Regions from separate parts of the Escherichia sp. MAL-1 genome, predicted to be linked through region 1. Evidence: predicted binding sites of a transcription regulator. Region 1 holds the regulator's gene; the other holds the start of a gene.

Region 1 (4,425 bases):
TGAATTTGACGATCTCATCACCGCCAGAATTCACGGCTACGCCGACGCTATCGACTATTATCGTCAGTGTAGCGCCATGCCGATGCTGAACCGGATCGCCAAACCGACGCTGATTATTCACGCCAAAGACGATCCGTTTATGGATCATCAGGTGATCCCGAAACCGGAAAGTCTCCCCCCGCAGGTGGAGTATCAACTGACTGAACATGGCGGTCATGTTGGCTTTATTGGCGGTACATTACTTCATCCGCAAATGTGGCTGGAGTCACGCATTCCTGACTGGTTAACAACGTATCTGGAGGCGAAATCATGTTGATTCCGTGGCAAGACCTCTCCCCCGAAACGCTGGAAAATTTAATTGAAAGCTTTGTGTTACGTGAAGGCACCGATTATGGTGAACATGAGCGTACACTTGAACAGAAAGTCGCCGACGTCAAACGCCAGCTACAGTGCGGAGAAGCGGTGCTGGTATGGTCGGAGCTGCACGAAACGGTCAATATTATGCCGCGCAGTCAGTTTCGCGAATAACCTGCAACCGTCGGCGGACGAGATAATAATGATAGCTAAGTCATGGAGTTACTATGTCTGCCAAACATCCGGTCATTGCGGTAACAGGATCCAGCGGCGCGGGGACCACCACCACCAGCCTCGCGTTTCGTAAAATATTCGCGCAGTTAAATCTGCATGCAGCTGAGGTGGAAGGCGACAGTTTTCACCGTTACACCCGCCCGGAAATGGACATGGCGATCCGCAAAGCGCGCGACGCCGGGCGGCATATCAGCTACTTCGGCCCCGAGGCTAACGACTTCGGCCTGCTGGAACAAACCTTCATTGAATACGGTCAGAGCGGCAAAGGGAAATCTCGCAAATATCTGCATACCTACGATGAAGCCGTACCGTGGAATCAGGTACCGGGGACATTCACCCCCTGGCAACCTTTACCGGAACCCACTGATGTACTGTTTTATGAAGGTTTACACGGCGGCGTAGTCACGCCACAGCATAACGTTGCGCAGCATGTGGACTTACTGGTCGGCGTGGTGCCTATCGTTAACCTTGAGTGGATTCAAAAACTGATCCGCGACACCAGCGAGCGCGGGCACTCACGAGAAGCAGTGATGGACTCAGTAGTGCGTTCAATGGAAGACTATATCAACTACATCACACCGCAGTTTTCCCGCACCCATCTTAACTTCCAGCGCGTTCCCACCGTCGACACTTCAAACCCGTTCGCGGCAAAAGGTATCCCGTCGCTCGATGAAAGCTTTGTGGTGATCCATTTTCGTAATCTGGAAGGGATCGATTTCCCCTGGCTGCTGGCGATGTTGCAAGGCTCATTCATTTCCCACATCAATACGTTAGTGGTACCGGGCGGCAAAATGGGTCTGGCAATGGAATTAATTATGCTGCCGCTGGTGCAACGATTGATGGAAGGAAAGAAAATCGAGTAACTCTGCTATTACGCCGGATAAAATACTATCCGGCTTCACAACGGGATAGTTAAGTCACGCGGCAACCACTTCATACGAGTGAGTAATATTCACCGCTTTTTCCAGCATCAACGCCACTGAACAATATTTCTCGGCAGAGAGATCAACCGCACGCGCAACCGCTGCGTCTTTCAGGTCGCGACCGGTGACGATAAAATGCAGATTAATGTGCGTAAACAGGCGTGGTGCCTCTTCGCGGCGTTCAGAGGTCAATTTTACTTCACAATCGACCACATCCTGACGCCCTTTTTGCAGGATCGAAACCACATCGATGGCACTGCAACCACCCGCCGCCATCAACACCATTTCCATCGGACTTGGTGCTTTATCGCCTGAGTTGCCGTCCATTAAAATCTGATGACCAGAGGCGGATTCGCCCAGAAAAGTTAACCCTTCGACCCACTTCACTCGCGCTTGCATTTTTGCTACTCCACTGCGTCAATTTTCCTGACAGAGTACGCGTACTAACCAAATCGCGCAACGGAAGGCGACCTGGGTCATGCTGAAGCGAGACACCAGGAGACACAAAGCGAAAGCTATGCTAAAACAGTCAGGATGCTACAGTAATACATTGATGTACTGCATGTATGCAAAGGACGTCACATTACCGTGCAGTACAGTTGATAGCCCCTTCCCAGGTAGCGGGAAGCATATTTCGGCAATCCAGAGACAGCGGCGTTATCTGGCTCTGGAGAAAGCTTATAACAGAGGATAACCGCGCATGGTGCTTGGCAAACCGCAAACAGACCCGACTCTCGAATGGTTCTTGTCTCATTGCCACATTCATAAGTACCCATCCAAGAGCACGCTTATTCACCAGGGTGAAAAAGCGGAAACGCTGTACTACATCGTTAAAGGCTCTGTGGCAGTGCTGATCAAAGACGAAGAGGGTAAAGAAATGATCCTCTCCTATCTGAATCAGGGTGATTTTATTGGCGAACTGGGCCTGTTTGAAGAGGGCCAGGAACGTAGCGCATGGGTACGTGCGAAAACCGCCTGTGAAGTGGCTGAAATTTCGTACAAAAAATTTCGCCAATTGATTCAGGTAAACCCGGACATTCTGATGCGTTTGTCTGCACAGATGGCGCGTCGTCTGCAAGTCACTTCAGAGAAAGTGGGCAACCTGGCGTTCCTCGACGTGACGGGCCGCATTGCACAGACTCTGCTGAATCTGGCAAAACAACCAGACGCTATGACTCACCCGGACGGTATGCAAATCAAAATTACCCGTCAGGAAATTGGTCAGATTGTCGGCTGTTCTCGTGAAACCGTGGGACGCATTCTGAAGATGCTGGAAGATCAGAACCTGATCTCCGCACACGGTAAAACCATCGTCGTTTACGGCACTCGTTAATCCCGTCGGAGTGGCGCGTTACCTGGTAGCGCGCCATTTTGTTTCCCCCGATGTGGCGCAGACTGATTTATCACCCCGATATCAACTATGCACTTCGACAAACGCTGGTGCTATGTTTGCCCGTGGCCGTTGGGTTAATGCTTGGCGAATTACGATTCGGTCTGCTCTTCTCCCTCGTTCCTGCCTGTTGCAATATTGCGGGCCTTGATACGCCTCATAAACGTTTTTTCAAACGCTTAATCATTGGTGCGTCGCTGTTTGCCACCTGTAGCTTGCTGACACAGCTACTACTGGCAAAAGATGTCCCCCTGCCCTTTTTGCTGACCGGATTAACGCTGGTACTTGGCGTCACTGCTGAGCTGGGGCCATTGCACGCAAAATTGCTTCCCGCATCGCTGCTCGCCGCCATTTTTACCCTCAGTCTGGCGGGATACATGCCGGTCTGGGAACCATTGCTCATCTATGCGTTGGGCACTCTCTGGTACGGATTGTTTAACTGGTTTTGGTTCTGGATCTGGCGCGAACAACCGCTGCGCGAGTCACTAAGTCTGCTGTACCGTGAACTGGCAGATTATTGTGAAGCCAAATACAGCCTGCTTACCCAGCACACCGACCCTGAAAAAGCGCTGCCGCCGCTGCTGGTGCGCCAGCAAAAAGCGGTCGATTTAATTACCCAGTGCTATCAGCAAATGCATATGCTTTCCGCGCAAAACAATACCGATTACAAGCGGATGCTGCGTATTTTCCAGGAGGCGCTGGATTTGCAGGAACATATTTCGGTCAGTTTGCATCAGCCGGAAGAGGTGCAAAAACTGGTCGAGCGTAGCCATGCGGAAGAAGTTATCCGCTGGAATGCGCAAACCGTCGCCGCTCGCCTGCGCGTGCTGGCTGATGACATTCTTTACCATCGCCTGCCAACGCGTTTTACGATGGAAAAGCAAATTGGCGCACTGGAAAAAATCGCCCGCCAGCATCCGGATAATCCGGTTGGGCAATTCTGCTACTGGCATTTCAGCCGCATCGCCCGCGTGCTGCGCACCCAAAAACCGCTCTATGCCCGTGACTTACTGGCCGATAAACAGCGGCGAATGCCATTACTTCCGGCGCTGAAAAGTTATCTGTCACTAAAGTCTCCGGCGCTACGCAATGCCGGACGACTCAGTGTGATGTTAAGCGTTGCCAGCCTGATGGGCACCGCGCTGCATCTGCCGAAGTCGTACTGGATCCTGATGACGGTATTGCTGGTGACACAAAATGGCTATGGCGCAACCCGTCTGAGGATTGTGAATCGCTCCGTGGGAACCGTGGTCGGGTTAATCATTGCGGGCGTGGCGCTGCACTTTAAAATTCCCGAAGGTTACACCCTGACGTTGATGCTGATTACCACCCTCGCCAGCTACCTGATATTGCGCAAAAACTACGGCTGGGCGACGGTCGGTTTTACTATTACCGCAGTGTATACCCTGCAACTATTGTGGTTGAACGGCGAGCAATACATCCTTCCGCGTCTTATCGATACCATTATTGGTTGTTTAATTGCTTTCGGCGGTACTGTCTGGCTGTGGCCGCAGTGGCAGAGCG
Region 2 (4,425 bases), 2.4 Mb from region 1:
GGCGGCATTTTAACTTTCTTTAATGAAGCCGGAAAAATCCTAAATTCATTTAATATTTATCTTTTTACCGTTTCGCTTACCCCGGTCGAACGTCAACTTACGTCATTTTTCCGCCCAACAGTAATATAATCAAACAAATTAATCCCGCAACATAACACCAGTAAAATCAATAATTTTCTCTAAGTCACTTATTCCTCAGGTAATTGTTAATATATCCAGAATGTTCCTCAAAATATATTTTCCCTCTATCTTCTCGTTGCGCTTAATTTGACTAATTCTCATTAGCGACTAATTTTAATGAGTGTCGACACACAACACTCATATTAATGAAACAATGCAACGCAACGGGAGAAATAACATGGCCGAACATCGTGGTGGTTCAGGAAATTTCGCCGAAGACCGTGAGAAGGCATCCGACGCAGGCCGTAAAGGCGGTCAGCATAGCGGCGGTAATTTTAAAAATGATCCGCAACGCGCATCTGAAGCGGGTAAAAAAGGCGGTCAACAAAGCGGTGGTAATAAATCAGGCAAATCCTGATTCACCGTTAATTATTAATATCAGCTGATAAAGATAATTGCATCTGCGGGCCGTATGGCTCGCAGTGATTTCACTGGAGAAAAATATGAATATGAAGACCATTGAAGATGTATTTATTCACCTGCTTTCAGATACCTACAGCGCAGAAAAACAATTAACCCGGGCACTGGCAAAACTCGCAAGAGCAACATCAAATGAAAAATTAAGTCAGGCTTTTCATGCGCACCTCGAGGAAATTCATGGACAGATTGAACGTATTGATCAAGTTGTGGAGTCCGAATCGAACCTGAAAATTAAGCGCATGAAATGTGTGGCAATGGAAGGTCTTATTGAAGAAGCTAATGAGGTCATCGAAAGTACCGAGAAAAACGAAGTGCGTGATGCCGCACTGATTGCCGCAGCACAGAAAGTCGAGCATTATGAGATTGCCAGTTACGGGACATTAGCGACGCTGGCTGAACAATTAGGTTACCGTAAAGCAGCGAAGCTTCTGAAAGAAACCCTGGAAGAAGAAAAGGCCACCGACATCAAACTGACTGATCTGGCCATTAATAACGTAAATAAGAAAGCCGAAAATAAAGCCTGAAATATGAATTTTAACTTTTAGTCATTTTATAAAGAGGACATTTTCATGAATCGTATTGAACATTATCATGACTGGTTACGTGACGCCCACGCAATGGAAAAGCAAGCCGAATCTATGCTTGAATCCATGGCCAGCCGTATAGATAATTATCCTGAACTACGCGCTCGTATTGAACAACATCTTAGTGAAACCAAAAACCAGATTGTTCAACTGGAAACTATTCTTGATCGTAATGACATTTCACGTTCAGTCATTAAAGATTCCATGAGTAAAATGGCTGCGCTTGGGCAGTCAATCGGTGGTATATTCCCTTCTGATGAAATAGTCAAAGGCTCTATTAGCGGATATGTCTTCGAGCAATTTGAAATCGCCTGTTACACCTCACTATTAGCAGCAGCAAAAAATGCCGGTGATACAGCTTCAATTCCAACCATCGAAGCGATTTTAAATGAGGAAAAGCAAATGGCCGACTGGCTGATTCAGAATATTCCGCAAACAACTGAGAAATTTTTAATTCGCTCTGAAACTGATGGCGTAGAAGCGAAGAAATAATACCCTTTATACCATGTCCTTATTGACCCCGTATATTACGGGGTCGTTTTTGTGCGGAATTAAAAACGATATCCTGCTGAGAACATAAACACCCACGGATCGAGGCGTACGCTATCGTGTTGCTGTGCACCGCCCAGCTTATAATTGGCGGTGGTATCGATATCCATGTACCACACTGACATGTTAACCAACCAGTCACGGTTAATCAGATAATCAACCCCCACCTGCCCGGCAGCTCCCCAGGAATCTTTCAGACTGAGATCGGAAAGCCCTGCCTCTTTGCCATGATCGTTAAATCCATTATCAAAGAAGGTGGTGTAGTTAATACCTGCCCCAACGTAAGGACGGAATTTGCTGCTGGCATCACCAAAATACCACTGCGCCATCAGTGTTGGTGGCAGATGATGAACGGTTGCAATATCGCCGGTCGCCCGGGTGCCGATTTTATGGCGGAACGGCGTCGCTGCCAGTAATTCCACACCAATGTTGTCGGTCGCCATATAAGTAAACGTAAGGCCCAGTTGCGTGTTATTGGTCACGCTGAATCCACCCAGACTTCCTAACGTACCACCAGCACCTTCTGTTGGACGTACGGTTGCAGAACCTGCACGCATAAAAAATTCGCCTGCTTCATGCGCAAAGGCACTGCCAGAGAGAAGAGTTGTTACTGCCAAAGCCGCCACTGTTAACTTTTTCATATCCGCTCCGTCGTTATGGTTATAAAAACGTGACGAATATACCTACATTGGAGTAACAAATGATCCTACATAGATCACATTACATATGATAATTCACCCTTTATTGATCTGGATTAATTTAGAAGTTGCATTGAGAATCCTGGTTAATGTGATTTAAATCAATTTTTAAATATTTTCGCTACGCAAATATTAACTCGGTCGCCACTTGCCGCGATTTGCCCATGCCTGAAGGCCAGCAATTACCTCCGCTTTACAAAGATATGCTTTTCCATACAAGACCTGATGCTGCCACCCGAGGCTTAACCAGGGTACAATTGCCCGCTAATTAACACCTGCATAAAACTCAAGGAGAGTGCATGTCTATCACGGCGCAGTCCGTATACCGTGACACCGGAAATTTCTTCCGTAATCAATTTATGACCATTCTGTTGGTATCGTTGCTATGTGCGTTTATCACAGTGGTGTTAGGGCATGTTTTCTCACCCAGTGATGCACAGCTTGCGCAGCTCAATGACGGCGTGCCCGTTAGCGGCAGTAGTGGGTTGTTCGACCTGGTTCAGAATATGTCACCGGAACAGCAACAAATTTTGCTGCAGGCTTCAGCGGCGTCCACTTTTTCAGGATTAATCGGTAACGCCATTCTCGCCGGAGGCGTAATATTAATTATCCAGCTGGTGTCTGCGGGTCAGAGAGTCAGTGCGCTGCGAGCTATTGGTGCCAGTGCGCCGATATTGCCAAAGTTATTTATTCTGATTTTTCTGACTACCCTTTTAGTACAGATTGGCATCATGCTGGTGGTCGTTCCGGGAATTATCATGGCCATTTTACTGGCCCTGGCACCGGTGATGTTGGTACAGGACAAAATGGGCGTTTTTGCCTCGATGCGTAGCAGTATGCGGCTGACTTGGGCGAATATGCGTCTGGTGGCACCCGCAGTACTGAGCTGGTTGCTGGCAAAAACACTGTTGCTGCTTTTTGCCTCTTCTTTTGCCGCATTAACCCCGGAAATTGGTGCCGTACTGGCGAACACCTTGAGCAACCTGATTTCAGCCATATTGCTCATCTATCTGTTCCGCCTGTATATGTTGATTCGCCAATAACCTTAAGCATTTGATTACGGAATCGTAAAATGAAGCAGTTTCTTGATTTTTTACCGCTGGTTGTCTTTTTCGCGTTTTACAAGATTTATGACATCTATGCGGCTACTGCGGCGCTGATCGTCGCCACGGCGATTGTGCTTATCTATAGCTGGGTTCGCTTTCGTAAGGTTGAAAAGATGGCCCTGATCACTTTTGTTCTGGTGGTCGTCTTCGGTGGCTTGACGCTGTTCTTCCACAATGATGAGTTTATTAAATGGAAGGTTACAGTCATTTATGCTCTATTTGCGGGAGCCCTGTTAGTCAGCCAATGGGTGATGAAAAAGCCGCTAATTCAGCGGATGCTGGGTAAAGAACTCACGCTGCCGCAACCGGTATGGTCGAAGCTGAATCTGGCCTGGGCTGTTTTCTTTATCCTTTGCGGTCTGGCAAACATCTACATCGCATTCTGGCTGCCGCAAAATATTTGGGTCAACTTTAAAGTCTTTGGCCTGACCGCCCTTACCTTAATCTTCACATTGTTAAGCGGTATCTATATCTACCGCCACATGCCGCAGGAAGATAAATCCTAACCAGACTGCCAGTCCTTCGGGGCTGGCGCTGTATCTCCTCTGTTCTCCTCAGGAAAATCATAGTAGCATCGCGCCTGTGATTTTCCTTTTAAGTCGGTTTTACCATGTCTACAACACATAACGTCCCTCAGGGCGATCTTGTTTTACGTACTTTAGCCATGCCCGCCGATACCAATGCCAATGGTGACATCTTTGGTGGTTGGTTAATGTCACAAATGGATATTGGCGGCGCTATTCTGGCAAAAGAAATTGCCCACGGTCGCGTAGTGACTGTGCGGGTTGAAGGAATGACTTTCTTACGGCCGGTTGCGGTCGGCGATGTGGTGTGCTGCTATGCACGCTGTGTCCAGAAAGGGACGACATCGGTCAGCATTAATATTGA

The links. Region 1 encodes CRP, which controls carbon source genes, mostly activating them, when cyclic AMP is high. Its sites were predicted from a motif close to ATGTGANNNNNNTCACAT; they were not measured.
Region 2: a site for CRP is predicted at 2,521-2,538, ahead of ompW (outer membrane protein OmpW). Genes of this name have one in related genera too.

What each region holds. Positions count from the first base shown of each region.
Region 1 covers NZ_CM129609.1:396,637-401,061, reverse strand. Annotated here, with positions in the region: gene ACU8XX_RS01855 (hydrolase) at 1-316, shown strand, start outside; gene ACU8XX_RS01850 (YheU family protein) at 310-528, shown strand; gene ACU8XX_RS01845 (phosphoribulokinase) at 582-1,451, shown strand; gene ACU8XX_RS01840 (OsmC family protein) at 1,506-1,910, opposite strand; gene crp (cAMP-activated global transcriptional regulator CRP) at 2,212-2,844, shown strand; gene ACU8XX_RS01830 (YccS/YhfK family putative transporter) at 2,895-4,425, shown strand, end outside.
Region 2 covers NZ_CM129609.1:2,778,268-2,782,692, forward strand. Annotated here, with positions in the region: gene ACU8XX_RS13775 (con-10 family general stress protein) at 359-538, shown strand; gene ACU8XX_RS13780 (YciE/YciF ferroxidase family protein) at 624-1,124, shown strand; gene ACU8XX_RS13785 (ferritin-like domain-containing protein) at 1,170-1,676, shown strand; gene ompW (outer membrane protein OmpW) at 1,736-2,374, opposite strand; partial or broken gene ACU8XX_RS13795 (YkgJ family cysteine cluster protein) at 2,614-2,703, shown strand; gene ACU8XX_RS13800 (YciC family protein) at 2,731-3,474, shown strand; gene ACU8XX_RS13805 (septation protein A) at 3,504-4,043, shown strand; gene yciA (acyl-CoA thioester hydrolase YciA) at 4,148-4,425, shown strand, end outside.